DNA from 2 places in the Aureimonas sp. CAS genome. Region 2 is predicted to be linked to the other one. Evidence: predicted binding sites of a transcription regulator. Region 2 holds the regulator's gene; the other holds the start of a gene.

Region 1 (14,265 bases), 1.1 Mb from region 2:
ATAGGGCGCGGCGTTCGCGCCTTGGAATGTCGCGGCTGCATGCCCTCACCCGGCCGGCGCTTCGCGCCGTCCACCCTCTCCCGTTCCGGGAGAGGAATCGCGCCCTTCCGCCCATCCCGGTGCCCGCCGGGCCGACCCTGAAATGAAAGAAGGTCCGGCGGATCGCTCCGCCGGACCTTCCTTGACTGTCAGCCTTGGGGAAGGCTTCCAGAACCCTGCCGGGTTCTTAGAAGTCCATGCCGCCACCCGAAACCGGGCCTGCCCGGTTTCGGCACCTTTGGAGATGGGCGGCTTTACGGCCTTCCAGAACCCTGACGGGTTCTTAGAAGTCCATGCCGCCCATGCCGCCCATGCCGCCGCCCGGCATCGCGGGCATGCCGCCGCCGTCCTTCTTCGGGGCCTCGGAGATCATCGCCTCGGTGGTGACGAGGAGACCGGCGACCGAAGCCGCGTCCTGCAGGGCCGAGCGAACGACCTTCACCGGATCGACAATGCCGGCCTGGATCATGTCGCCATACTCGGAGGTCTGGGCGTTGTAGCCGAAGGTCATCGAGGAGTTCTCGAGGAGCTTGCCGACCACGATCGAGCCTTCGCCGCCCGCGTTCTGGACAATCTGACGGATCGGAGCCTGAAGCGCCTTGCGGACGATCGAGATGCCGGCGTCCTGATCGGCGTTCTCGCCCTTCAGGTCGATGGCGTTCGAGGCGCGCAGGAGCGCGACGCCGCCGCCGGGCACGATGCCTTCCTCGACCGCCGCGCGGGTGGCGTTGAGGGCGTCGTCGACGCGGTCCTTCTTCTCCTTCACCTCGACCTCGGTCGCACCGCCGACGCGGATCACCGCGACGCCGCCCGCGAGCTTGGCCAGACGCTCCTGGAGCTTCTCACGGTCGTAGTCCGAGGTGGTCTCCTCGATCTGCTGCTTGATCTGGCCGACGCGGGCCTGGATGCCCGAGGCGTCGCCCGAACCGTCGACGATCGTGGTGTTCTCCTTGGTGATGGAGACCTTCTTGGCGCGGCCGAGCATGTCGAGCGTGACGTTCTCGAGCTTGATGCCGAGATCCTCGGAGACGACCTGGCCGCCCGTGAGGGTCGCGATGTCCTCGAGCATCGCCTTGCGGCGATCGCCGAAGCCCGGCGCCTTGACGGCGGCGATCTTGAGGCCGCCACGCAGCTTGTTGACGACGAGCGTGGCGAGCGCCTCGCCCTCGACGTCCTCGGAGATGATGACGAGCGGCTTGCCCGACTGCACGACGGCCTCGAGGACCGGCAGCATCGCCTGGAGGTTCGACAGCTTCTTCTCGTGCAGGAGGATGTAAGGATCCTCGAGCTCGGCGACCATCTTCTCGGCGTTGGTCACGAAGTACGGCGACAGGTAGCCGCGGTCGAACTGCATGCCCTCGACGACCTCGAGCTCGGTCTCGGCGGTCTTGGCTTCCTCGACGGTGATGACACCCTCGTTGCCGACCTTCTGCATGGCCGAGGCGATCATCTCGCCGATTTCCTTCTCGCCGTTCGCCGAGATGGTGCCGACCTGAGCGACCTCGTCGGAGGTCTCGATCTTGCGGGCCGAGGAGAGCAGGCTCTCGACGACCTTGGCCACGGCCTGATCGATGCCGCGCTTGACGTCCATCGGGTTCATGCCGGCGGCAACCGCCTTGGCGCCTTCCTTGACGATCGCCTGGGCGAGGACCGTCGCGGTCGTCGTGCCGTCGCCGGCCTTGTCGTTGGTCTTCGAGGCCACTTCGCGCACCATCTGGGCGCCCATGTTCTCGAACTTGTCCTCGAGCTCGATCTCCTTGGCGACGGAGACGCCGTCCTTGGTGATGCGCGGAGCGCCGAAGGACTTGTCGATCACGACGTTGCGGCCCTTCGGGCCGAGCGTGACCTTCACCGCGTCGGCGAGGATGTCGACGCCGCGCAGCATGCGCTCGCGCGCGTCACGGCCGAACTTGACTTCTTTGGCTGCCATTTTGGTTCTCTCCTGAAGCGTGGGTCCTCAAAGACCGCGACGCCCGTTAGGGGTTGAGAATGGTTGGGTGAGACGCTGCCCGAAGGATCAGCCGACGATCCCGAGGATGTCGGATTCCTTCATGATCAGAAGGTCCTCGCCGCCGAGCTTGATCTCGGTGCCGGACCACTTGCCGAACAGGATGCGGTCGCCGGCCTTCACCTCCAGCGGGTTGACCTTGCCGGTCTCGTCGCGCGCGCCCGCGCCGACGGCGACGATCTCGCCTTCCTGCGGCTTCTCCTTGGCGGTATCCGGGATGATGATCCCGCCCGCCGTCTTCGACTCGGACTCGACGCGGCGAACCACGACGCGGTCGTGCAGGGGACGGAAGTTCACGTTGGCCATCGATTGAAACCTTCGCTATTGGAACACCGGACGAGCCGGCGGATCGGATTGGCACTCAACGAGGTCGAGTGCTAACGGCGCCGAGATAGGCGATCCGGGTGCGGGATGTCAAGGTTGGGGCACGCTTCGCGACGGGGCTTTCCGGCGGTCCCGACGGCCCTTGGCCGGGCTGAGGGGCCTTGCCTTCCTTGACCGCGCGCTCCCGCCTCACTATCGGCTCGAACCCTGCGGGGCATCGTGCGGTGAGCCTGCCAGACGCCGAGGTCGAAAGGATGACAGTTCAGATGCGACCAGCCGAACTCGTCTCCATTTCCGCCCTGTCGGACGTAACGGGCGACTACGATCTGCTGCTCTGCGACGTGTGGGGCGTGGTGCATGACGGGCGCGTGAAGTCGCCGGCCGCCGAAGCCGCGCTCACGGCCGCGCGCCAGGCCGGCACCAAGGTCGTTCTCGTCACCAATTCGCCGCGCCCGTCCGCCGGCGTCGTCGGCCAGCTCGACGCGCTGAACGTCTCCCGCGACGCCTATGACGGCATCGTCACCTCCGGCGACGCCACGCGCGCTCTGATCGCCGCGGGACCGAAGACGGTCTTTCACATCGGTCTGGAGCGCGATCTCGACCTCTATGAGGGGCTGGGCGTCGAGACCGTTGACGAAGACGAGGCCGAGGTCGTCGTCGTCACCGGGCTGGTGCGCGACGAGGAGGAGACCCCGGACGACTACGCCGACCTTCTGGCGCGCCTCGCCGCGCGCGGCCTGCCGATGATCTGCGCCAATCCGGACATCGTCGTCCATCGCGGCGAGACCCTCGTCTACTGCGCCGGGGCGCTCGGCGAGGCCTATGCCGCGCTGGGCGGCAAGGTCAGCCTCGCCGGCAAGCCGCACGCGCCGATCTACGAGGTCGCGCTGGAGCGCGCCGGGCTGGCCGAGCCGCGCGTCCTGTGCATCGGCGACGGGCTGCACACCGACGTGAAGGGCGCCGCCTCCATTGGCGCCGACGTCCTCTTCGTACAGGAAGGCATCCACCGCGAGGAGCTCGCCGCGTTCCGGCAGGACGTCGCGGGGCTGTCCCGCGAGCTCGCGGCGCGCGGCGTCACGGCGCGCTACGTCATGCCGGAGCTTCGATGAATCCGAAGCCCATCGTCCGGGTGACCGAAGAGGCCCCTCTGCCCGACGCTCTTCGCGGGGCGGTCGTCGCCATCGGGAATTTCGACGGCGTCCATCGCGGCCATCAGGCGGTCCTGTCCGTCGCGCGCGCCAAGGCCGAAGATCTGGGCCGGCCGCTGGTCGTCCTGACCTTCGAGCCGCATCCGCGCTCGGTCTTCGCGCCCGACCGTCCGGTGCCGCGCCTGACGCCCGCGCCCTTGAAGGCCAGCCTCTTCGAAGCGCTCGGCATCTCGGCCGTGATCGAACAAGGCTTCGACCGGACCTATGCGAGCCTGCCGGCGAACGAGTTCGTCGAGCGGACGCTGATGGAGCGTCTGGGCGCCGCGTATGTCGTCGTCGGCTTCGACTTCTGCTTCGGAGCCAAACGCTCCGGCAACGCCGAACTGCTGCGCGAGGCGGGCGAGCGTCATGGTTTCGGCGTGACCGTGGTCGAGGCCTTCGCGGACGGTCCGGCCGGGGCCGTATCGTCCAGCCGCATTCGCGAGGCTCTGGGGGAGGGGCGCGTGGAGGATGCCGCGGCTCTTCTCGGCTACCACTTCACCGTGGCGGGGCGCGTCTCCCACGGTGCCAAGCTCGGGCGCACGCTCGGTTATCCGACGGCCAACATGGAACTGCCGTTCCCGGACCTTCTGGCCCACGGCATCTATGCGGTGCGTTTGCGCCGCGCCGACGGAACGCTGCACGGCGGGGTCGCGAGCTATGGCCGCCGCCCGACCTTCGACGACGGCGCGCCGCTCTTCGAGACCTTCCTCTTCGATTTCTCCGGCGACCTCTACGGCGAGGAGGTCCGCGTCTCGATCGTCTCCCGCCTGCGCGGCGAGGAGCGCTTCGACAGCGCCGAAGCGCTGGTTGCGCAGATGGACCGCGACGCGGATCGGGCGCGGACCCTGCTGGCGCGCGCCGGGCCCTTGTCGGACCTCGACCGGGCGCTCGCCTTCTGATGCCTCTTTATCCGCGTCCCGCGCATTGATAGAGAGGCGCCATGCTCGCCATCCTTCGATCACACGCTCTTCTTCGCGGGCGAATTAGCCGCCCGGTCCGGCCGGCGCGCTGAACGAGCGCGCGGTCGGCGCCGGGACGACGCCCGCCCGCGGATGCAGGATGTTCCGCGTCCGCCCTCCTTCAGCCGGTGCCCCGCAGCGCACCGGCACCGCCGAAAGACGAACCGGACCATGACGAAGACGACCGAGGCCGCCGACTACTCGTCGACGCTGTACCTTCCGAAGACCGATTTCCCGATGCGCGCCGGCCTGCCGGCGGCCGAGCCGCGCTGGATCGAGCGCTGGGACGAGATCGACCTTTACGGCAAGCTTCGAAAGGCCGGCGAGGGACGCGAGAAATACGTCCTGCATGACGGTCCGCCCTACGCCAACGGTCGCCTGCACATCGGCCACGCCCTGAACAAGGTGCTCAAGGACGTCGTCACCCGCTCCTTCCAGATGCGCGGGCGCGATTCCAACTACGTGCCCGGCTGGGACTGCCACGGTCTTCCGATCGAGTGGAAGATCGAGGAGGAGAACTACCGGGCCAAGGGCAAGTCGAAGCCCGACCTTTCCGACTCCACCGCCATGCTCGCCTTCCGGCGCGAGTGCCGCGACTACGCCGCCCACTGGGTGGGCGAGCAGTCGAAGGAGTTCCGCCGCCTCGGCGTCGAGGGCGACTTCAAGGACCCGTATCTGACCATGGCCTACGGGGCCGAGGCGACGATCGCGGGCGAATTGATGAAGTTCGCGATGAGCGGCCAGCTCTATCGCGGCTCCAAGCCCATCATGTGGTCGGTGGTGGAGAAGACCGCGCTCGCCGAGGCCGAGGTCGAGTATCACGACCATGAGAGCGATACGGTCTGGGTGAAGTTCCTCGTTCGGGGCGACGGCGCTCTGTCGGGTGCCTCGGTGGTCATCTGGACGACGACGCCCTGGACGCTGCCGGGCAACCGCGCCATCGCCTTCTCCGACCGCGTCGCCTACGGGCTCTACGAGGTCACCGCGCCGGACGATTCGCAGAACCCGCGCTGGGCGAGGCACGGCGAACGCCTGATCCTGGCCGACGCGCTGGCCGTCGACGTTTTCGCCAAGGCGCGCGTGCCGGAGGGCGGGTGGAAGCAGCTTCGGACCGTCGAGGCTCGCGAGCTGGAAGGGCTCCTTTGCGACCATCCGCTGCGCGGCTGGTCCCCCTCATCCGGTCCTTCGGACCACCTTCTCCCCGATGGGGAGAAGAACGGGGCGGCCTCGCAGGCGTCGGCGGAAGGGCTCCATTCCTCACCCCGCCGGGGAGAGGGTGCCGAGCGCAGCGAGGCGGGTGAGGGGGCGAGCGCATGGCGCTCGCAGGGCTCGTCCGAACTCTACGCCTTCCCCGTTCCGCTGCTCGCCGGCGATCACGTCACCGACGATGCGGGCACGGGCTTCGTCCACACCGCGCCGTCGCACGGCCGCGAGGACTTCGACGTCTGGACCGCCGCGCGGCGCGAGCTGGAGCAGCGCGGCATCGACACCGCGATCCCCTTCACGGTGGACGACGACGGCTTCTACACCAAGGACGCGCCGGGCTTCGGGCCGGACGCGGAGGGCGGGCCCGCGCGCGTCATCGACGACAAGGGCAAGAAGGGCGACGCCAACAAGCGTGTCATCGACGCGCTGGTCGAGCGCGGCCATCTGCTCGCGCGCGGCCGCCTGAAGCACTCCTACCCGCACTCCTGGCGCTCCAAGAAGCCGGTCATCTTCCGCAACACGCCGCAATGGTTCGTCCACATGGACAAGGCCCTCGGCGGCTATGAGTTGGACGCCGAGACCGGCATGCCCTCATCCGGCCCTTCGGGCCACCTTCTCCCCCGGGGGAGAAGGGCGCGGCGTCGGCGGAAGAGCGCCTTCCCTCTCCCGTCTCGGGAGAGGGTGGTTCGCGCAGCGAACCGGGTGAGGGCTTGGCGGGCGTTGGCTCTGCCGAGGATACCCTCCGCGCCCGCGCCCTTCGCGCCATCGAGGAGACGCGCTTCGTGCCGGCCTCCGGCCAGAACCGCCTGCGCGGCATGATCGCGGAACGGCCCGACTGGGTTCTGTCGCGCCAGCGCGCCTGGGGCGTGCCGATCTGCGTCTTCGTCGACGAGGACGGGCAGGTTCTGAAGGACGAGACGGTGAACGCCCGTATCCTCGAAGGCTTCGAGGCCGAAGGCGCCGACGCCTGGTTCGCCGAAGGCGCGCGCGAGCGCTTCCTCGGCCCCAAGGCGAACGAGCCCTGGACGATGGTGCGCGACATCCTCGACGTCTGGTTCGACTCGGGCTCCACGCACGCCTTCTGCCTGGAGAAGCGTGGCGACCTGAAATGGCCGGCGGACCTCTATCTGGAGGGCTCCGACCAGCATCGCGGCTGGTTCCACTCCTCGCTTCTGGAGAGCTGCGGCACGCGCGGCCGCGCGCCCTACGACGCGGTCCTGACGCACGGCTTCGTCATGGACGAGGACGGGCGCAAGATGTCGAAATCGCTCGGCAACGTCGTGACGCCGCAGGAGGTGATCCAGCAGTCGGGCGCCGACATCCTGCGGCTCTGGGTCGTCTCCTCCGACTATTCGGAGGATCTGCGGCTCGGCAAGACGATCCTGCAGACCAATGTCGACGCCTATCGCAAGCTGCGCAACACGCTGCGCTGGATGCTCGGCACGCTCGCGCACGACACCGGCGAGGAGGTCGCGCTCGCCGGCATGCCGGAGCTGGAGCGGCTGATGCTGCACCGACTCGCCGAAATCGGCGAGGTCGTGGAGAAGGGCTACGATTCCTTCGACTTCAAGCGCATCGCCAGAACGCTCATCGACTTCATGGTCGTGGAACTTTCGGCCTTCTACTTCGACGTTCGCAAGGACGCGCTCTACTGCGACGCGCCGTCGAGCGTGCGCCGCAAGGCGGCGCTCTACGTCGTGCGCCAGCTCTTCGACCGTCTGGTGACCTGGACCGCGCCGCTCCTGCCCTTCACGACGGAGGAAGCGTGGCTCTCGGCCTACCCGGAGGCCGTCTCGGTTCATCTGGAGCAGTTCCGGGCAACGCCCGCCGAATGGCGCGACGAGGCGCTGGCGGAGCGCTGGCGCAGGCTGCGCCGCGTGCGCCGCGTGGTGATGGGGGCGCTGGAAGAGAAGCGGCGCACGAAGGAGATCGGCTCCTCGCTGGAGGCCGCTCCCGTCGTCCACATCGAGGATGCGGAACTGCGCGCGCTCGTCGAGGCGCGCGACTTCGCCGAGATCGCGATCACCAGCGATCTGACGGTGTCCGCCGAGCCGGCCCCGGAGGATGCGTTCCGTCTGCCCGACGTCTCCGGCGTCGCGGTCGTCTTCGCGCGGGCCGAAGGGCGCAAATGCGCGCGGTCCTGGAAGGTCAGCCCGCAGGTCGGAACGGACCCGGACTATCCCGACGTCACGCCGCGCGATGCGCAGGCGCTGCGCGAACTGTCGGCGGCCGGGCTTCTGCCGGCCTGAGGCTTGCCGGCGGCGTTGCGGCCGGCTTTGCGCCAGCCTATAACTCGGCCGCGATGAGCTGGCCCGCAATTCGCCGGATTGTGGTGCAAGTGGCGGGGAGCGCGTGTCCCGTCCGGTCGACGGCCGGGGCCGCGGAGATGGACGGGGGTTCCTGTGACGAACACCAATGCTCGCCGGCTTTCCGCCGGCCTGATCTTCGGCGCCGCCGGGCTCGCCCTGGCGGGCTGCTCTTCCGGGCCGACCTACGGCACCGGCACCTCGCAGGGCCAGCAGCTCTTCTCCGACATCGACGGGATCTTCTCGCTCGGCTCGAACCGGGGGGATGGCGAAGAGATTTCCAACGCGCCGCGCCCGGAACTGGTGCGCCCGGCGTCGATCGGCGCGCTGCCGCCGCCGCGCCCGGCGAACGCCGCTGCGAACGACCCCAACTGGCCGCAGTCGCCTGAAGTGATCCGCGCGCGCAATCTGGCCGCCGCCGAGGCGACCCGCGACGCGGCCACGCTTCCGGCGGACTTCAATCCGTCCACCGGGGCGCGCATGGCACGCGACCCGAACGCCATCCGCCCGACGGACGATGCCGCGCTCGATCGCTCGACGCTCACCCCGGCCGAGCTTCGCGGTCAGCGGCAGGCGGTGGCCGCCCAGCGGGCCGCCACGCGGCAGGGTTCGCCCACGCAGCGCCGCTATCTGTCCGAGCCGCCCGTGACCTATCGTCAGCCGGCGGCGACGGCCCCGGCCGGCGACCTCGGTGTGGACGAGGAGGTCAAGCTGCGCCGGGCCGACGGCGTTCGTCCGCTGGGCGCCCGCATCCGCGAGGCTCTGCCCTTCTGAGGGGGCGTTTGCGGCAAGGCGGCTCGGGCGCGCGGTTATTCTCGGCGCGCCGCGAAGAAGTTCTTGAGCAAGGTCGCGCTCGGTCCCTCCGCGATGCCGGAATAGACCTCCGGCGCGTGATGGCAGGTCGGCTGGCTGTAGAAGCGGCTTCCGTGTTCCACCGCGCCGCCCTTCTCGTCGCCGACGCCGTAATAGAGGCGACGCAGACGGGCGAAGGAGATGGCGCCCGCGCACATGGCGCAGGGCTCCAGCGTCACGTAGAGGTCGAGGCCGGTGAGGCGCTCCTGTCCCAGCGCCGCGCAGGCGCGGCGGATGGCGAGGATCTCGGCATGGGCCGTCGGGTCGTTCAGCGCGCGGGTCTCGTTGCCCGCCGAGGCGATCACCCGCACGCCGTCCGTGACGACGGCGCCGACCGGCACTTCGCCTCGCGCGCCCGCCTCGCGGGCCTGCGCGAGGGCCAGATCCATGAAATTGATCCGCGTCACCGGCTTTCCTCTCGTTCGGGGACGGAGCACCTGTTACAGAGCGCGCTTGGCAAGAGATAGACGATCATGAGCGACGAGAACGGCGGCAAGCGCGGTCCCGGCAAGGGTGGACGCGGGTTTTCCAAGGGTGGCGGCAAGCCGGGCGGGTTCAAGCCGCGCACGGGAGCCGGCCCGCGCCCCGGCGGCAAGCCGTTCCGCGCCCGGCCGGAACGCGCTGACGGCGGCGAGGCGCGGGGCGAGCGTCCCCGTTTCGAGCGTCCGGCCGAGGGAGCCGAGGGCGGCGAGAAGAAGCCGTTCCGGCCGCGCGGCCAGCGCGCGCCCGGCAAGGGCGGCGCGGAGCGCCGACCGTTCTTCAAGCGCGGGGAGGAGAGGAGCGAGGGGGAGAACAAGCCCTTCCGCGCCCGCTCCGAGCGGCCGTCGGGCGAAGGGCGTCGCGAGGATCGCCCGCGCGCCGATCGCGCCGAGGGCGAGCGCAAGCCTTTCCGCCCGTTCAGGGACAGAGGCGAGGGCGACGCCCCGCGCGCCCGCGACAACCGTTCCGAGGGCGGCGACCGTAAGCCGTTCACGCCGAAGAGCCGGGGCATGTTCTCCCATGGCGGCCGCGACGAGAATGGCGAGCGGAAGGCGCCGCGCAGCTATGGTCGCCTGAGCCATGGCGAGGCGTCCGCCGAGCGCCGTCCGCGCGCGGCCAAGCCCGAAGGCGAGCGCCCGCGTCGCGACGAGCGGCCCCGCGAGGACGCGTCGGCCCCGGACAAGATGCGCATCGCCAAACGTCTGGCGCGCGTCGGCATCGCCTCGCGCCGCGACGCGGAGGGCATGATCGCCGACGGGCGCGTGAAGGTGAACGGGCGCATCATCGAAAGCCCCGCGCTCGACGTCGGCCCCGCGGACCGGATCGAGATCGACGGCGCGCCGCTTCCCGCCATCGAGCGCACGCGCCTGTGGCTCTTTCACAAGCCGGCCGGCACCGTCACCACCAACCGCGATCCGGAAGGCCGCCCGACCGTCTTCGACCGTCTGCCGGAGGAGATGCCGCGCGTTCTCTCCGTCGGCCGGCTGGACATCAACACCGAGGGGCTCCTGCTTCTCACCAATGACGGCGGGCTCGCGCGTCTTCTCGAACTGCCGGCGACCGGCTGGCTGCGCCGCTACCGCGTGCGCGCCCATGGTTCGATCACCCAGGCGCGGCTCGACGAGCTTCGTCAGGGCATCGCGGTCGACGGCGTCTTCTACGGCGCGATCGAAGCGAGCCTCGACAAGGAGCAGGGCTCCAACGTCTGGCTGACGCTCGGCCTTCGCGAGGGCAAGAACCGCGAGGTCAAGAAGGTGCTCGCGCATCTCGGCCTCGACGTGAACCGCCTGATCCGCGTCTCCTTCGGGCCGTTCCAGCTCGGCGAGCTGGAAGAGGGCGCGGTGATGGAGATCAAGGGCCGCACGCTGCGCGATCAGCTCGGCGAGCGCCTGATCGAGGAGGCCGGCGCCGATTTCGACGCGCCGATCGTCAATCCGTTCTCCAACAAGCCGGTGGCCGAGAAGCCGCGCGAGGAGAAGCCCGCGCGCGCCAAGGGCGAGTGGATCTCCGCGTCCGGTGCCGACAAGCCCAACCGGAAGCGCTTCGGCGCCGCCAAGCGCGAGGACGCGCTCGGGCGCCTCGACACCAAGGCGCCGCGCAAGTTCGACAGGGGAGACCGTCCCGAGCGCGGCGAGCGCCGGGACCGCCCCGAACGAGGCGAGCGTCCTTTCGGCGAGCGCAAGCCGCGCTCCTTCGGCGATCGTCCCGACCGCGGCGAAGGCGACGACAAGCGGCCCGTCCGCCGTCCCGCGAGCGCGGGCAAGCGCACCGCCAATGTCTGGATGGCGCCCGGCGCGCGGGCCGTCGGCGACAAGAAGAAGGCCGAGCGCGCCGAACGCGATGCGCTTCGCGCCGAACGCGGGCCGTCGCGCGGCCCCCGGCCGTCCTCCGGCGCGCCCCGCACCCAGGCGCCGCGCGGTCCGGGCGGCGACCGGCCGCGCTCGCGTCCGGACGGCGGTCCGAAGCGTCCGCCGCGGGACTAGGCGTCCATGACGCTGCGCATCGTCGCGGGCTCGCTGAAGGGCCGCGCGCTGGCTTCCCCGAAGACGGACGCGATCCGCCCGACCTCGGAGCGTCATCGCGGCGCCCTGTTCGACATCATCCAGCACGGGCAGGGCATTCGGATCGAGGGCCTGCGCGTTCTCGACCTCTTCGCGGGAACGGGGGCGCTGGGCCTCGAGGCGCTGTCGCGCGGCGCGATCTTCGGCCTCTTCGTGGAAGAGGGCGTCGAGGGGCGGGGCCTTCTGCGCGAGAACATCCATGCTCTCGGGCTTCAGGGGCGGACCAAGGTGTTCCGGCGCGACGCGACCGCGCTCGGGGCCGCCGGCACGATCGATCCCTTCGGCCTCGTCCTGGCCGACCCGCCCTATGGCAAACGGCTCGGCGAACGGGCGCTCGTCGCGGCCCGCGAGGGCGGCTGGCTCGCGCCCGGCGCGCTCTGCGTGCTGGAGGAAGGCAAGGGCGCGCCCTTCGACCGGCCGGACGGGTTCGACCTTCTGGACGAACGCGTCATGGGCGAGACGGCGCTGCGCTTTCTCACGCCCTCAAGCTGAACCCGGCCCTTACAAAAGCTTAAATTGCGGGGCTTCTGGCGCTCGACCATAAGTCGCTTCCACACGCGACTTGCCGAAGGTGACGAGGGTCCATGACGCCGACGACACGTGCCGCCGCCTATGCGGGCATCTCCCTGACCGCCCTCCTGCTCGCGCTCGCGCCGCTGCGCGCGGAAACGGCCGTCCCGCCCGGGAACGGCGCCGCCGAGCTGGTTTCGTCGGACGCGAGCGACGCGGCCGAGCGGGCGGAGGAGATGCGGCCGCAGATCGAGAGCTTCACGCTCGACAACGAGATGCAGGTCGTCGTCATTCCCGACCATCGCGCGCCGATCGTCACGCAGATGGTCTGGTACAAGGTCGGCTCGGCCGACGAGGCGCCGGGCGAATCGGGCATAGCGCACTTCCTCGAACACCTCATGTTCAAGGGCACGACGAACCACTCGGAAGGCGAGTTCTCCGCCGCCATCTCCGATATCGGCGGCACCGAGAACGCCTTCACCTCCTACGACTACACCGCCTATTTCCAGCAGGTCCCGGTCGACGCGCTCGAGGAGATGATGCGCTTCGAGGCGGACCGGATGAGCAATCTCGTCCTCGACGACGCGGCCGTCGACACCGAGCGCGACGTCGTGCTGGAGGAGCGGCGCATGCGGGTCGACAACGATCCGGGCTCGCAGCTCTCCGAAGCGATGCAGGCGACGCTGTTCTTCAACAGCCCCTACGGAACGCCCGTCATCGGCTGGCAGTCGGAGATCGAGGCGCTCGACCGCGAGACCGCCATCGCCTTCTATGACAAGTACTACACGCCCTCGAACGCGGTCCTGATCGTCGCGGGCGACGTCACCGTGGACCATGTGCGCGAGCTGGCCGAGCGCACCTACGGCGAAGTCGAGCAGCGCGCCGACCCCGGCCCGCGCGACCGCCCGGCCGAGCCGCCGGCCCGCACGCACCGCACCGTCACGCTGACCGATGCGCGCGTCACCCAGCCGAGCGTCCAGACGAGCTGGGTCGTGCCGTCGGAGAACACGGCCGAGGCGGGCGAATCGGAAGCGCTCGACATCCTGGCCGACATTCTCGGCGGCGGCACCACCAGCCGACTCTACCGCGCGCTCGTGGTCGATCAGGCGAAGGCCGCGAGCGTCGGCGCCTACTATCAGGGCTCGGCCCTTCGCGAAGGCCAGTTCGCCATCTGGGGCATGCCCCGGGGCGAGGCGACGCTGGAGGAACTGGAGCAGTCGATCGAGGCCGAGATCGCGCGCATCGTCGACGAGGGCATCACCGAGGACGAGCTGGCGCGCGCCAAGAACCGCGTGCGCAACGCTCTCATCTACCAGCGCGACAGCCAGCGCTCGCTCGCCCAGCGCTACGGCGTGGCGCTGACGACCGGACGGACGGTCGAGGACGTCGAGAGCTGGCCTGAGCGCATCGAGGCCGTCACCGTCGAGGACGTGAACGCGGCGGCGCGCGCCTATCTCGACCGTCAGCGCTCCGTCACCGGCTACCTCCTGCCCCGGGACGCGGCCCCCGACGAGCCCGTGGCGACCACGGCCGACGCGCCGATGCCCGCAGCCGGCATCGAAGGCGCGGCCGGCGCCGAGCCCGCCACCGCCGACGACCCGTCCTGAGCCGCGACCTCTAGCTTAAGAGACCGACACCCGTGCCCATCGCTCGAATGACCGCGACCTTCGCCCCGGCTCTCCTCGTCACCGCCAGCCTTCTCCTCACCGCGACGGCCGAGGCCGAGGCGGTCGACATCCAGGAGGTGACGAGCCCCGGCGGCATCACCGCCTATCTCGTCGAGGACTACACCAACCCGCTCGTCGCCATGCGCTTCGCCTTCAAGGGCGCGGGCACGACGCAGGACGAGGACGGCAAGGAAGGGACCGCCAACCTCCTCTCCGGCCTTCTCGACGAGGGAGCCGGCGAGATCGATTCGGCCGAGTTCCAGTCGCGCCTCGACGAACTCGGCGTCAGCCTGTCCTACTCGGCCTCGCTCGACACCTTCTCGGGCAATTTCCGCACCATCGTAGAGAACGAGGACGAAGCCTTCGAGCTTCTGCGCCTGTCGCTCAACGAGCCGCGCTTCGACGAGGAGCCGGTCGCGCGCATCCGCGGGCAGATCGAGACCGGCATCATCGCCGACCGCAACGACCCCTCGACCCTCGCATCGGAAGCGTTCCGCGAGACGGTGTTCGGCGACCATCCCTATTCGCGCCCGACGGAGGGTACGGTCGAGAGCCTGAACGCCGTGACGGCCGAGGATCTGGACGCCTTCCGCTCGAACGCCTTCGCGCGCGACAACCTCTTCATCGGCGTCGTCGGCGCGATCGACGCCGAGCGGCTCGGCGA
Region 2 (14,265 bases):
GGCGTCGAGCACGAGCATCCCGGCCGGCGTGGCGCGGATGCGGTTCGGGCCGAGGCGCTCGATCATGCCGTGGCGCTTGAGATCGCTTTCCACGACGGGGTCGACGTCGCGCCCGGTCAGCGCCCGCCAGCGCTTCAGGTCGAGCCCCTCCACGAGGCGCAGCCCCATCAGGAGGAGTTCGTCGGCCTGCTCGGCGGCGCCCAGCGGCTCGTCGAGATCGATGCCCGCATCCCAGTCCTCGACCATCTTCAGCCAGGTCTCGGGATGCTTCTCGTTGGAGACGGCGTGGCGCACGCCGCCCTCCCCCATCAGGCGGCCGTGGGCGCCCGGTCCGACCCCGGCATAGAGCCCGTAGCGCCAGTAGGTGAGGTTGTGGCGCGATTCCGCGCCCGGCATGGCGTGGTTGGAGATTTCGTAGGCGGGCAGCCCGCGCGCCGCCGTCAGGCGCTGCGTCGCCTCGTAGAGCTCGGCCGAGAGCTCTCCGTCCGGGACCTTCAGCTTGCCCGCCTTGTGAAGCGCGTGGAAGGCCGTGCCCTCCTCGATCGTCAGCTGGTAGAGCGACAGATGGTCGGCCGCCAGATCGATCGCGCGGCCGAGCTCGGCCTCCCAGGCCTCGACGGTCTGGTCGGGCCGGGCGTAGATCAGGTCGAAGGACAGGCGCGGGAAGATGTCGCGGGCCAGCCCGATCGCGCCCAGCGCCTGGGTCACGTCGTGCAGTCTGCCGAGGCGACGCAGATCCGTGTCGTTCAGCGCCTGGACGCCGAGCGAGACCCGGTTGACGCCTGCCGCGCGATAGCCCCGGAAACGCTCCGCCTCGACGGAGGACGGATTGGCCTCCAGCGTGATCTCCGCGCCCTCCTCCACGGTCCAGGCATCCGCCACCGCGTCGAGGATCGCGGCGACCGTTCCGGGCTCCATCAGCGAGGGCGTCCCGCCGCCGAGGAAGACGGAGGTGACGCGCTGGCCGCGCGAGCGGGCCGCCATGGTCGCGATCTCGCGCCGGAAGGCCGCGACGTAGCGCGCCTGATCGACCGGCTGATGGCGGACATGCGAGTTGAAGTCGCAATAGGGGCACTTGGCCGCGCAGAAGGGCCAGTGGACATAGACGCCGAAGCCGGGATTCCCCGCCGGCGGCGTGTAGGGGCGGATCGCGGTGAGTTTCCCGACTTGCGCGTTCATCCGATGTCGAGCGCCTTTCGCGCGAAGAGCTTGAAGGCACGGGCGCGGTGCGAGAGGGCCGTCTCCTGCCCGGGCGTCCAGCCGTGCTTCTCCCGCGCCGTCATCTCGCCGAAGGTGCGATCGAAGCCGTCGGGCAGGAACATCGGGTCGTAGCCGAAGCCGGCGGTTCCGCGCGGCGGCCAGACGAGCGTGCCTTCCACCTCGCCGCGGAACTCCGTCGTCGTGCCGTTCGGGCGCGCCAGCGACAGGACGGCGACGAAGCGCGCGCTGCGCTGGTCCGGACGCACCGCGCCCGTCGCCTGCAGCTTCTCCTCGATCTGGCGCATCGCCATGGCGAAGTCCTTGTCCGGCCCGGCCCAGCGCGCCGAATGGATGCCGGGCGCGCCGCCGAGCGCATCGACCGCCAGCCCCGAATCGTCCGACAGGGCGACGAGGCCCGTGGCGCGGGCGGCGGCCAGCGACTTGATCTGCGCGTTCTCCTCGAAGGTCGAGCCGGTCTCCTCCGGCTCGGGCAGGCCCTTGTCGGCCGCCGAGACCACCTCGAAGCCGAGGGGGCCGAGCAGGTCGCGGAATTCGGCGATCTTGCCCTGATTGTGGCTGGCGACCAGGAGCGGGCCGTTCGAAGGGTCGAGAAGGATCATGCCGTTTCCTTTGCGAAGGCGCGCGGACGCTACCGCCTGCCGATGGCCTCAGCCTTGCGCCAGCGCCTCGCGCTGCTTCTCGACCAGGCCGGCGATGCCGGCGCGCGCCAGCGACAGGAGCTTCAGGAACTCCTCCTCCGAGAAGGGCTCGGCCTCGGCGGTTCCCTGAATCTCGACGATGCCGCCCGAGCCCGTCATCACGAAATTGGCGTCGGTGCCGGCCGAGGAATCCTCGTCATAGTCGAGGTCGATCACCGGCTCGCCGTTGTGGATGCCGCAGGAGATCGCCGCCACGTGGTCCTTCAGGACCTTCTCGCGCTTCACCATGCCGCGCCCCTCCATCCAGGCGAGGCAGTCGGCGAGCGCGACGAAGGCGCCGGTGATCGCCGCCGTGCGCGTGCCGCCGTCGGCCTGGATCACGTCGCAGTCGATGGAGATCTGGCGCTCGCCCAGCGCCTCCAGATCGACGACCGCGCGAAGCGACCGGCCGATCAGGCGCTGGATCTCCTGCGTGCGGCCCGACTGCTTGCCGGAGGCCGCCTCGCGGCGCATGCGCTCGTGGGTGGCGCGCGGCAGCATGCCGTACTCGGCCGTCACCCAGCCGCGCCCGGAATTGCGCAGCCAGCCCGGCACGCGGTCCTCCAGGCTCGCGGTGCACAGAACATGCGTGTCGCCGAACTTCACGAGGCAGGAGCCCTCCGCGTGGCGCGAGACGCCGCGTTCGAGGGAGACCTTGCGCAGTTCGTCGCTCGCGCGCTTGGATGGCCGCATCGTCGTCATGTCCGTTCGTCTTTGATCGTCGCGAGGCTCTTAACCATTCGAGGCCGGCCTCGCAAAGCGTTTCGGGACCGGGCTTCCCGCTTGGCGAGGCCGCGCCCGCTTCCTATAGTCCCGCCCATGACGCTTTCCACGACGACGAGGGGCACGAACTGGACCGGGCCGGGCGGCCCGCTCGACGACCGCTCGCGCGAGATCTTCCGCCTGATCGTCGACACCTATCTGGATTCGGGCGAGCCGGTCGGGTCGCGCAATCTCTCCCGCCTGCTCTCCACCGCGCTCTCGCCGGCCTCGATCCGCAACGTGATGAGCGATCTGGAGCAGCTCGGCCTCATCTACGCGCCGCACGTCTCGGCCGGACGGCTGCCGACCGAGCTGGGCCTCCGCTTCTTCGTGGACGCCTTCCTGGAGACCGGCAGCGACATGGCGCGCGCCGAGCGCGAGGAGATCGAGGAGCGCGCCCGCGTCCTCGGCGACCAGCGCGGCGTCGAGACGCTTCTGACGGAGGCCAGCCAGCTCCTGTCGGGCCTTTCGCGCGGAGCCGGTCTCGTCGTCACCTCCAAGACCGACATCCGCCTCAAGCACATCGAGTTCATCCGCCTGGAGCCGACGCGCGCCCTCGCGATCCTCGTCGGCGAGAACGGCGAGGTCGAGAACCGCATCGTCGAGCTCAGCCCCGGCGTCACCGCCTCGCAGCTCGTCGAGGCCGGCAACTTCCTCAACGCGCGCATCGTCGGGCGGACCCTGTCGGAGGCGCGCGACGCCGTCGCGGCCCTGAAGGACGAGACGGCGAACGCGCTCGACGAGCTGTCGCGCGGGCTCGTCGAGGCGGGCTTCGCGGTCTGGTCCGGGGCGAGCCACGACCAGCCCTCGCGCCTCATCGTGCGCGGCCGCGCCAATCTTCTGGAGAACGTCACGGCGGCGGAGGATCTGGAGCGCCTGCGCCACCTCTTCGACGATCTGGAGACGCAGAGCTCCATCGTGGAGCTGCTCGACCTCGCCGAGACCGGCAACGGCGTTCGCATCTTCATCGGCTCGGAGAACAAGCTGTTCTCGCTCTCGGGCTCCTCCCTCGTCGTCGCGCCCTATTCGGACGACCGGCAGCGCGTCATCGGCGCGGTCGGGGTGATCGGGCCGACGCGGCTGAACTACCGCCGCATCGTGCCCATGGTGGACTACACTGCCCGTCTCGTCTCGCGCCTCCTCGGCGACGCGGGCACCGCCAAGCGCTCCTGACCGCGCGCGACCTCGCCCCGCGCCCTTGATTTGTGCCGCCCCGCATTCGATATCGGGCGCGAAATCACCACGATCCGCCGAGCATGCCCGCGAGATGCCGCATCTCCCGCGCGGAAGGCTTGGCGGACCAGCCCGGAGTTCCCTGCACCGATGACGACGAGCGACATCCCGAACCGCGAGCCGAACGAGGCCGAGGATCTCACCCGCGACGCCGGAGCGGAGGGCGCGGCCGAGGCCGGCGCCGAGCGCTCGGCCTGGGGCGAGGGCGCGGAGGCGGCGGACGCAGCCCGGATCGCCGAGCTCGAGGCCGAGAACGCCGACGTGAAGGACCGCCTTCTGCGTCTGGCGGCCGACATGGAGAATCTGCGCCGCCGCACCGAGCGCGAGATCAAGGACGCGCGCCAGTTCGCCGTGGCCAATTTCGCCCGCGACATGCTGAGCGTGTCGGACAATCTCGACCGCGCGCTGCAGGCGGTGCCGGAGGAGGCGCGCGCGGCCGGCGAGGCCGGGCTCACCTCGCTGGTCGAGGGCGTCGAGATGACGGCCCGCGCCATGCTCTCCTCGCTGGAGCGCCACGGCGTCCGCAAGCTCGACCCGAAGGGCCAGCGCTTCGATCCGAACTTCCATCAGGCGATGTTCGATGTGCCGGACGAGAGTCTGGCGGCCAATACGGTCGTCCAGGTGGTCCAGGACGGCTACGCCATCGGCGAGCGCGTGCTGCGCCCGGCCATGGTCGGCGTCTCCAAGGGCGGACCGAAGGCGACCGTCGACCAGAAGCCCGGCGTGCCGGACGAGACCACCAAGGACGCTTGAGCGCGTCTTCTCTCACGACGACACGAGCGGCGGCCCATCGGCCGCCGTTTTTCGTTCCGGCAGAGCGTGACAATGCGCGTGCGGCGGCTAGTCTTTGAGCGGGAGAGGTCCCGGATCAGGAGGAAGGCGCCCATGAAGCTCGAAGGCAACGTCGCGATCGTCACGGGCGCCGCGTCCGGCATCGGCAAGGCCATCGCCAGGGCCTATGCGGCCGAGGGCGCGAAGGTCGCCATCGCGGATCTGAACGGCGAGGCCGCGAAGGCCGCCGTGGACGAGATCGCCGCGGATGGCGGGCAGGCGATGGCCGTGACCATGGACGTCACCGACGAGGCGGCGGTGAACGAGGGCGTGGAGGCGGTCGTCTCGCGCTTCGGACGCCTCGACACGATGGTGGCCAATGCCGGCATCCAGATCGTCCACCCGATCGAGGAGTTCCCCTATGAGGAGTTCCGCAAGGTGGTGGACATCCATCTCGGCGGCTCGTTCCTGCTGACCCGGGCGGCGGTCCGGCACATGTACCCGCAGAAGTCGGGCGCGCTGATCTACATGGGCTCGGTCCATTCCCACGAGCCCTCGGCCCTGAAGAGCGCCTATGTCGCCGCCAAGCACGGAATCCTCGGCCTCTGCCGCGTCATGGCCAAGGAGGGCGGGCCGCACGGCGTGCGCTCCAACATCATCTGCCCCGGCTTCGTGAAGACGCCGCTCGTCGAGAAGCAGATTCCCGAACAGGCGCGCGACCTGAAGATCTCCGAGGAGGAGGTGGTCAACCGCATCATGCTCGGCCGCACGGTGGACCAGGAGTTCACGACGGTCGCGGATGTGGCGGACGTCGCGGTCTTCCTCGCCGGCTTCCGCTCCAACGCGCTGACCGGCCAGTCCATCATCCCGAGCCACGGCTGGTACATGGGCTGACCGGCCTTAACCCCGAGGGCTTGGAACCGAAGGTCGCGGCCAGCGATTTCGCAATGCAGCAGCCCGGCGGCGCCGGCTCAGACGGAGGCTCGAAACTTGGAAATCGTCACCTTCACGCCGATCGTTTCCCTGATCGCGGGCATCCTCATCCTGATCGTCCCGCGCCTTTTGAACATCATCGTCGCGCTCTACCTGATCTTCATCGGACTGGTCGGCCTGTTCCCGGATCTGATCGGTTGAGCCGCATGGGCGAGCGAGCGCGCATCCTCGTTCTCGGCGGCGGCTCGGGCGGGCTCGAACTCGCCTCGCAGCTCGCGTGGCGCCGCGAGCTCGACGTGATCCTCGTCGATCGGGAAACCGCGCATGTCTGGAAGCCGAGGCTCCACGAGCTGGCGGCCGGCACGGTGCAGACCTCGCTGGCCGAGATATCCTTCTATCTCCTCGGCGAGTTGCGCGGCTTCCATTTCGAACAGGGCGAGGTCGTCTCCATCGACCGGCAGGCGCGCACCGTCCGCCTCGCCCCGATGGTGGACGGCGAGGGGCGGGAACTGGCCGCCGCGCGGGACCTGCCCTACGATCTGTGCGTCGTCGCGCTCGGCGGCGCCACTCCCAATTTCGGCACGGCCGGCGTGAAGGAGCACGCGCTGCGGCTCGACGGGCCGCAGGACGCGGAGGAGTTCCGCCGCCGCTTCATCGCGCTCATGGTCCGGGCCCGCGAGACCGGCACGCCGGCGGAGATCGGCATCGTCGGCACGGGGCCGACGGGCACGGAGCTCGCCGCGCACTTACGCCATTCCGAGCACGGCTTCTTCGAGCCCGGCGCTTCGCCCTCGCAGGGCAAGCTCCTGTCGGTGACGCTGATCGAGGCCGCGCCCGAACTGATGCCGGGGATCGACGACACGCTGCGCCGCGAGATCACCGAGCGCCTGCGCGCGCTCGACGTGAAGATCGTCACCGACGCGCAGGTCTCGGAGGTGACGCAGGAGGAGATCCGCACCGTCAAGGGCGAGACCTGGCCGAGCGATCTGACGGTCTGGGCCACCGGGCTCGTCGGCAATCCGGTCCTGAAGGGGCTCGGCGATTTCGAGCTGGACCGCAAGGGCCGCATCGTCGTCGATCGCTGGCTGCGTTCGGCGAGCGACCGCCGCGTGCTCGCCATCGGCGATTCGGCCGCCTTTACGCCGGAGATGTCGGACAGGCCGATCCCGCCGACCGCGCAGGCCGCGAGCCAGCAGGCCGCCTATCTGGTCAGGACCATCCCCGAACTGGCGAAGGGCCGCACGGTCCGCGCCTTCGAGTTCGAGAACAAGGGCCGGCTCGTCTCTCTCGGCCTCGCCGGCACGGTCGGCCGCGCCCGGCTCTCGCGCGGGAGCGACCTCTTCATCGACGGCCAGTTCGCCACCGCCGCCTATCATGCGCTGGAGCGCCAGCATCAGGTGCGCGTGCTCGGGCCGCTGCGCGGAACACTCGCCATCGCGACCGACCTCCTGTCGCCGGCCAAGGGGCCGGCGCTCAAGCTCCACGGCGAATAGGCCTCAGGCCAGAGCCTTCGCCAGAAGGATGGCGGGCGGCAAAGTGAGGATCGCCAGGATCGTCTGGACCGCGACGATGGTCGCCATCAGCGGCGCGTCGCCACCGAGCTGGCGCGCCATGACGTAGGAGGAGGAGGCCGTCGGCAGCGCCATGAAGAGGATCGCGACGGAGGCCGCCAGCCCGTCCAGCCCGAAGGCGAGGCAGAGGATCGCCGCCGTCGCCGGCATGGCCGCGAACTTCGCGACGCTCGACAGGACCACCGGGCGCAGGGCCGAGCGCGCCTGCGAGAAATCCAGCGCGGCGCCCACGCACAGGAGGCCGAGCGGCAGCGACGCCTGCCCGAGCGCGCCGACGGCGCCGAAAAGCGTCGCCGGAATGCGGATCCCCGCCACCTGAAGCGCGATGCCGATGGCGCAGCCGACGATCAGCGGGTTGGTGACGATGCCGCGCAGGATGCCGGACAGGCTCGGCTGCGCCGCGCCGAAGCGCGCGAAGATCAGGACGCACAGGACGTTGACGGTCGGCACGATGGCCGCGTTGGCGACCGCCGCCAGCGCGATGGCGGGCGGGCCGAAGAGCGCCAGCGCGGCGGTGATGCCGACATAGTTGTTGAAGCGGATGCCGCCCTGGAAGACCGAGGTGAAGGCGGCGCCGTCGCGGGCGAGGCGCGGGGCGAGCAGCACAAGGGCGAGCGAGACGAGGATCGTGGTCGGGATGACGACGCTCGCAAGCCCCGCGATGGGAACGGCGGAGAGGTCGGCCGTGCCCAGACTGTGGGCGAAGAGCGCGGGCAGGAGCACGAAGTAGCAGAGGCGCTCGGCCTGCGGCCAGAAGGCGTCGGGCACGAACTCCATCCGCCGCAGAACCTGACCGAGCCCGATCAGGAGGCCGGTCGGCACCAGTGCCGAGGCGATGGCGGCGATCATGCCCGCCGATCCTCTCCGCCGCGCGCGCTCATCCCTCGCGGGAGGGGTCGGACGGCTCCTCCTCCGTGCCGGGGATCACGTAGGACCCCGAGAGCCAGCGGTTGAGATCGACGTCCTTGCAGCGCGGCGAGCAGAAGGGAAAGGTCGCACGGTCGGACGGGCGGCCGCATTCGGGGCATTCGCGCCTGGGCCGCAGCGGCGTCACCTTGGCGCCGGAGGGCGCAGGCATCACGCCGGCTCCTCGGCCTCGATCGGCGCGCCCCAGCGGAAGCCGTCGCCTTCGAGCAGCGACAGCGTCTCGTAGAGCGGCAGTCCGACGACGTTGGTGTAGGAGCCGACGAGACGCACGACGAAGCCGCCGGCCAGACCCTGGATGGCGTAGCCGCCGGCCTTGCCGCGCCATTCGCCGGAGGCGATGTAGCGCTCGATGTCGCTTTTCAACAGGCGCTTGAAGCGCACCCGCGTCTCGACGAGGCGCTGGCGCAGCCGCCCTTCCGGCGTGACGAGGCAGAGGCCCGTATAGACGCGGTGGGCGCGCCCGGAGAGGATGCGCAGATTGGCGATCGCGTCCTCGGCCAGCTCGGCCTTCGGCATGACGCGGCGCCCGACGGTCACCACCGTGTCGGCCGCGAGCACGTACCGGCCCTTGCGCTGCTCGATGCGCGACAGCGTCAGCGCGCCGGCCTCGGCCTTCGCCTTGGCGAGGCGCTTGGCGAGGGCGCGCGGATGCTCCCCGCGCTCGGGCGTCTCGTCGAGATCGGCGGGCAGAAGGCGCTCCGGCTCGATGCCGACCTGCTGCAGCAGCTCCAGCCGACGCGGCGAGCCGGAGGCGAGCACCAGATGCTTTTGCTGCGGCCGCGCCATCGCGTCGAGGCCCTTACTTGAAGCGGTAGGTGATGCGGCCCTTGGTCAGGTCGTAGGGCGTCATCTCGACCAGGACCTTGTCGCCCGTCAGCACGCGGATGCGGTTCTTGCGCATGCGGCCGGCGGTGTGGGCGATGATCTCGTGATCGTTCTCGAGCTTGATGCGGAAGGTCGCGTTGGGCAGGAGCTCGGTGACCGTTCCGGGAAACTCGAGAACTTCTTCTTTCGCCATATAGGATCGAACCTTGGATTGAAGGGCGGACGCGAGGGCGGCCGCTTGAGGACGGGAATGGGGCCGGAAGGGCACGTGCGAAGACGGCCTCGTGCCGGGACACTCGGAATTTCGGGCCCTAGATCGGCCTTTGCGCCTCAAAAAGCAAGAGCGGCGAACGATCGGCCCGCCGGCCGGGGCCGCCCTTAGCCCTCCGGGATCAGCCCGAGATGCGCTCCACCTCGGCTCCGCAGGCGCCGAGCTTCTCCTCCAGCCGCTCGAAGCCCCGGTCGAGGTGATAGACGCGGTTGACCGTCGTCTCGCCCTCGGCGACGAGCCCGGCGATGACCAGCGAGACCGAGGCGCGCAGATCGGTCGCCATGACCGGCGCGCCGGCCAGGCGCGGCACGCCCTCGACCTTGGCCACCTGGCCGGCGAGCGAGATCCGCGCGCCGAGCCGTGCCAGCTCCTGCACGTGCATGAAGCGGTTCTCGAAGATCGTCTCGGTGATCGAGGAGACGCCCTCGGCCCGCGTCATCAGCGCCATGAACTGGGCCTGCAGGTCGGTCGGGAAGCCCGGGAACGGATCGGTGACGATGTCCACCGCCGAGAGCCCGGCGCCGTTGCGCACGATCCGGATGCCGTCCTGAACGTCGGTGATGTCGGCGCCGGCCGCGCGCAGCGTGTCGAGCGCGGCCGACAGGAGATCGGCGCGCGTGCCCGTCAGCGTCACGTCGCCGCCGGCCATCGCCGCCGCGATCGCGTAGGTGCCGGTCTCGATCCGGTCCGGCAGAACGCGGTGGCGCGCGCCCGACAGGGCCGGAACGCCCTCGATGGTGATGGTGGAGGTGCCCGCGCCCGTGATCTTCGCGCCCATCGCGTTCAGGCAGTCGGCGAGATCGACGATCTCGGGCTCGCGCGCCGCGTTGCCGATCACCGTCGTGCCCTTGGCGAGCGAGGCGGCCATCAGCATCACGTGCGTGGCGCCGACCGAGACCTTGGGGAAGGTGTAGTTCGCGCCCGTCAGCCCGCCCTTGGCCTCGGCGAGGATGTAGCCCGCGTCGATCTCGATCTCGGCGCCGAGCGCGCGAAGCCCCTCGATGAAGAGGTCGACCGGGCGCGTGCCGATGGCGCAGCCGCCCGGCAGCGAGACCTTGGCCTTGTGGCAGCGCGCCAGGAGCGGGCCGATCACCCAGAAGCTCGCGCGCATCTTGGACACGAGCTCGTAGGGCGCGGTCGTGTCGACGATGGTGCGGGCGGTGAAGTGGATGGTGCGCCCGCCGGCCGGGTCGTGGCTGAGGCGCTTGCCGGAGACGGCGTAGTCCACGCCGTGATTGCCGAGGATGCGGATCAGCTGCTCGACATCGGCCAGATGCGGCACGTTCTCCAGCGTCAGCGTGTCGTCGGTGAGCAGCGAGGCGATCATCAGCGGCAGGGCCGCGTTCTTGGCGCCCGAGATCGGGATGGTGCCGTTCAGCGGATTGCCGCCGCGAATTCGAATCCGGTCCATGAACGCCGATCTCTCGCCTGAGTGGAAATTGCGGTTCCTACATGGAAAGGGCCCCTGCTTCAAACGAGGGGTGGCCTTCGATTTATCCGTCTCTCTCCAGGATGTCGGCGCGTGCGATGTCCTTTTCCCGCCCGATGAGGCGGAACAGTCGCGCAAGCTCTGTGCGCTCCGGCACCGTGATGGACACGTCGCCCAGCGCGATCGCGGCACGCTCGCCGATCGCGACCGGCTCCCATCTGCCCGCCGTCCGGACCTCGAAGCCGAGGAGGATTTCGACCGGAACGGGACCGAATGTTCCGACGAGGCGTCGCCGCGAGCGGAACCGCGCCGTGCCGCCGTCGGAGCAGTCGCGAAGACCGGCGACCGTCGAAAGAGCTTCGCCGGCGTCCGGCGGAACCCATACGTCGATGTCGGGAACCGGATCGGACGTCGAGCGATGGAGCGCGAAGGCGGCTCCGCCGAAGACGCACCAGTCGAGGCCGGCGGCGTCGAGGGCCCGGGCAGCTTCGACGAGGGTCTGCCGGAAGGCGGGATCCAGCCGATCTTTCATTCCCGCCGCGCCTATTGCGGCTGGATCATCGCCGTCGCCGCGACGAGGACGAGCGCGAAGACGGCGATCTTCCAGAAGTCGGCGCGCCGCCGCAGCCCCGGCAGGCCGAGCGGCCGGATGATCTGCACCGCCATGGCGAGGATCAGGAGGATGGAGAAGATGCGGGCCATCCCGCCCCTCTATAGGGTCGGCCGGCCGAGTGGAACGGGTCGCCCGGCGGGACGCGCGATCGCGCGCCGCATCGCGCCGCGATCAGATCGAGTTCAGCTCTCCGTGCCCGACCACCGGCCCCGTCGGCTGGCCCGTCGGCGATCCGCCTTCGGGCTCCAGCGAGATGGCGAGGAGGCTCCGCGACAGGTCGCCGGAGACCAGACCCGGCTCCAGCGAGATGCGCAGGGGCACGTCGGGATCGAAGGTGCCGAGCGATTGCGGCGCTCCGCCGTCGCGCGCGATCCAGAGCTCGGGCACCTGCCCCGGTCCCGGCTCCAGCCGGATCGGCACAAGAGTCGCCGTGTCCGAGGCGGGATCGAGGACGACCGCGAAGATCGGGAAGCCGTCGGTGTCGCTGGTGATCGTCGTGGCGGCGAAGCCGGCTCCGGCGGTGTCGGCGGGACCTTGCAGAACGGGCACCGCGAGGAGGGCGAGAGCGGCGAGGCTCGCGGCGGCGAGCGCCCCGGAGCCGAGCGCCAGCCAGCGCCAGAAGGCGGGGACGAGCCCTTCGCCGGCCGCAACCTGCCGCTCGGGCGCGGCGCGGCGCGGGCGCGGCAGCGCCGCTTCGATCGCGGCGTAGAGGCCCGGCCGCGGCGTGACCGGCGCGACGGCCGCGGCCATGGGTGCCAGCCTCTCCTCCCAGGCCTCGACCTCGGCGCGGAAGGCCGGGTCGTCGCGAAGGCGGCGGGCGGCCGCGATCCGCTCGGCCGGGCCCGACGTGCCGAGCACGTAGTCCGCCGCCCGGAAGTCCTCGTCGGAAAAGGTCTCGATCGGATCGCTCATGCTTCGAGGCACCCTCTCAGCCGGATCAGGCCCCGGCGCACGATGCTCTTCATCGTGCCGAGCGGCATGGCGCGCTCGCGCGCCAGATCCTCATAGGTGCGTCCGTCGAAGAAGGCGGAGGCGATGGCGCCGCGCGCGCGGTCGTCGAGGCCCTTCAGGCAGTCGTGCAGGCGCCCGGCCTCCTCGTTCGCCTCGAGGCGGTCCAGCGCGTCCGGCGTGTCGTCGCGGATTTCGGCGGCGTCCTCGATCCCCTGCCCGCGCGGGCGCGAGCCGAGCGCGCGCAGGCGGTCGATGGAGCGGTTGCGCGCGATCGTGGAGAGCCACGTGATCGGGCTCGCGCGTCCTTCCTCGTAGGTCTCGGCCTTGTTCCACACGGTGATATAGACGTCCTGGAGAACGTCCTCCGCCTCTTCCCTGTCGGGCAAGATACGCAGGCAGACGCCGAAGAGCTTCGCGCTGGTCAGATCGTAGACGTCCCGCAGCGCGGCGGAATCGCCGGAGGCGACCGCGCGGATCCGCCCGGCCAGATGGCGACGCGCCTCAATCTCGTTCATCGCGACCCCGAAGCGGCACTCGCCACATCCTCCCCTCGGTGCCGCCAAAACCAACAGGCCGGCGCCTGTCTGTCAACGGGGCCGCACCGAGGGCGGGCAAACTTCGCCGCCTTCGGGAACGTTGTCGCGGGACCGCGCATTCTTTGCCGCGAAGGGTCACGAACCTTTGAGGACACCCCACATGCGTACGATTCTCATTGCGACCGCGATGCTCGGCATGGCCGGCACGGCGCTCGCCCAGACCACCGTCACCACCACGCAGGAGCGCTCGTCCACCGAGCAGGCCGGCGGCGTTCTCGCGGGCGCCGGCGTCGGCGCGGCGGCCGGTGCCATCGTCGGCGGGCCGTTCGGCGCCGTCGTCGGCGGCTTCATCGGCACGGCGGTCGGCGCGACCGCGGCCGTGACGCCCGAGGTCCGCGAATACGTGGTCGCCAACCCGGTCGCCCCGGTCGCCTTCGAAAGCGAGCTGGCCGAGGGCGTGATCATTCCCGAGACCGTCGAACTGACGCCGATCCCGGACAATGACGAGCTCGCCTACATCTACCTGGAGGGCAACCGCCCGGTCATCGTGAACGCCTCGACGCGCGCCGTCGTCTACTCGCCGGCCGGCGTCCCGCAGACCGCCGTCACCTATGTGGACGCGAACCCGGTCGAAGAGGTCACGCTGGAAGGCGAGATCGTCGCGGGGGAGGTCGTGCCCTCGACCGTCACGCTGACGCCGCTGCCCGAGCAGAGCGGCTACTCCTACTTCTACGCCAACGGCCGCCCCTACATCGTGGCCGATTCCAGCCGCGAAGTGATCTACGTCCGCCAGTAGGCGTCACGCACGGACCGTATGACGAAGGGCCGTTCCCCGCCGGGGAGCGGCCCTTTTGGCGTTCAGCGGTCGGAGTGGCCGAGCGGGCGGTCGGGGTCGATGCGGTCGCGGATGCGCTGTTTCAGCACCTTCGCCTCGGGGAAACCGCCGTCCGCCTTGCGCTCCCAGACGAGCGTGCCGTCGCAGGCGATCTCGAACACGCCGCCCGTGCCGGGAATCAGCGCCACCTCGCCGAGATCGGCGCCGAAGGTGGAGAGCAGTTCCTGCGCGAGCCAGGCCGAGCGCAGCATCCAGGAGCACTGCGTGCAGTAGGTGATGGCGATCCGGGGCTTGGCGGGGGACGGTTCGCTCATGGCTTCAGCCTGTAGCCGGTCTTGAAGATGCGGTGGACCACGAAGAGGCAGGCCGCGAGGAAGACCAGCGTCATCGCCAGACTGACCGTCACGCTGACGTCGGCCGTGCCGTAGAAGCTCCAGCGAAGGCCCGCCACGAGATACAGCACCGGGTTGATCAGCGACACGTCCTGCCAGAACTCCGGCAGCATGCGGATCGAGTAGAAGGTGCCGCCGAGGAAGGCGAGTGGGGTGACGATCAGGAGCGGCACCAGCTGCAGCCGCTCGAACCCGTCGGCCCAGATGCCGATGATGAAGCCGAAGAGCGAGAAGGTGACCGCCGTCAGCACCAGGAACAGCAGCATGAAGCCGGGGTGCTCGATGCGGATGTCCACGAAGAGCGTGGCCGTGGCCAGA

What was found. Region 2 encodes HrcA, which represses chaperone genes, less so after heat shock. Its sites were predicted from a motif close to GTTAGCACTCNCNNNNNGNGAGTGCTAAC; they were not measured.
Region 1: a site for HrcA is predicted at 2,401-2,429, ahead of groES (co-chaperone GroES). Genes of this name have one in related genera too.

What each region holds. Positions count from the first base shown of each region.
Region 1 covers NZ_CM187563.1:2,427,546-2,441,810, reverse strand. The annotation lists gene groL (chaperonin GroEL) at 323-1,969, opposite strand; gene groES (co-chaperone GroES) at 2,057-2,353, opposite strand; gene AC6R2M_RS11720 (TIGR01459 family HAD-type hydrolase) at 2,638-3,480, shown strand; gene AC6R2M_RS11715 (bifunctional riboflavin kinase/FAD synthetase) at 3,477-4,460, shown strand; partial or broken gene AC6R2M_RS11710 (class I tRNA ligase family protein) at 4,692-6,275, shown strand; partial or broken gene AC6R2M_RS11705 (class I tRNA ligase family protein) at 6,461-7,975, shown strand; gene AC6R2M_RS11700 (hypothetical protein) at 8,129-8,806, shown strand; gene AC6R2M_RS11695 (nucleoside deaminase) at 8,842-9,273, opposite strand; gene AC6R2M_RS11690 (pseudouridine synthase) at 9,358-11,346, shown strand; gene rsmD (16S rRNA (guanine(966)-N(2))-methyltransferase RsmD) at 11,359-11,916, shown strand; gene AC6R2M_RS11680 (M16 family metallopeptidase) at 12,009-13,541, shown strand; gene AC6R2M_RS11675 (M16 family metallopeptidase) at 13,574-14,265, shown strand, end outside.
Region 2 covers NZ_CM187563.1:3,515,000-3,529,264, reverse strand. The annotation lists gene hemW (radical SAM family heme chaperone HemW) at 1-1,179, opposite strand, end outside; gene rdgB (RdgB/HAM1 family non-canonical purine NTP pyrophosphatase) at 1,176-1,820, opposite strand; gene rph (ribonuclease PH) at 1,869-2,591, opposite strand; gene hrcA (heat-inducible transcriptional repressor HrcA) at 2,718-3,833, shown strand; gene grpE (nucleotide exchange factor GrpE) at 3,984-4,646, shown strand; gene AC6R2M_RS17040 (3-hydroxybutyrate dehydrogenase) at 4,779-5,558, shown strand; gene AC6R2M_RS17035 (DUF3096 domain-containing protein) at 5,655-5,798, shown strand; gene AC6R2M_RS17030 (NAD(P)/FAD-dependent oxidoreductase) at 5,804-7,090, shown strand; gene AC6R2M_RS17025 (AEC family transporter) at 7,094-8,017, opposite strand; gene yacG (DNA gyrase inhibitor YacG) at 8,046-8,246, opposite strand; gene AC6R2M_RS17015 (Maf-like protein) at 8,246-8,881, opposite strand; gene infA (translation initiation factor IF-1) at 8,895-9,113, opposite strand; gene murA (UDP-N-acetylglucosamine 1-carboxyvinyltransferase) at 9,313-10,602, opposite strand; gene AC6R2M_RS17000 (hypothetical protein) at 10,685-11,152, opposite strand; gene AC6R2M_RS16995 (hypothetical protein) at 11,164-11,322, opposite strand; gene AC6R2M_RS16990 (anti-sigma factor) at 11,405-12,145, opposite strand; gene AC6R2M_RS16985 (sigma-70 family RNA polymerase sigma factor) at 12,142-12,699, opposite strand; gene AC6R2M_RS16980 (DUF1236 domain-containing protein) at 12,881-13,516, shown strand; gene AC6R2M_RS16975 (Rdx family protein) at 13,579-13,869, opposite strand; gene AC6R2M_RS16970 (ABC transporter permease) at 13,866-14,265, opposite strand, start outside.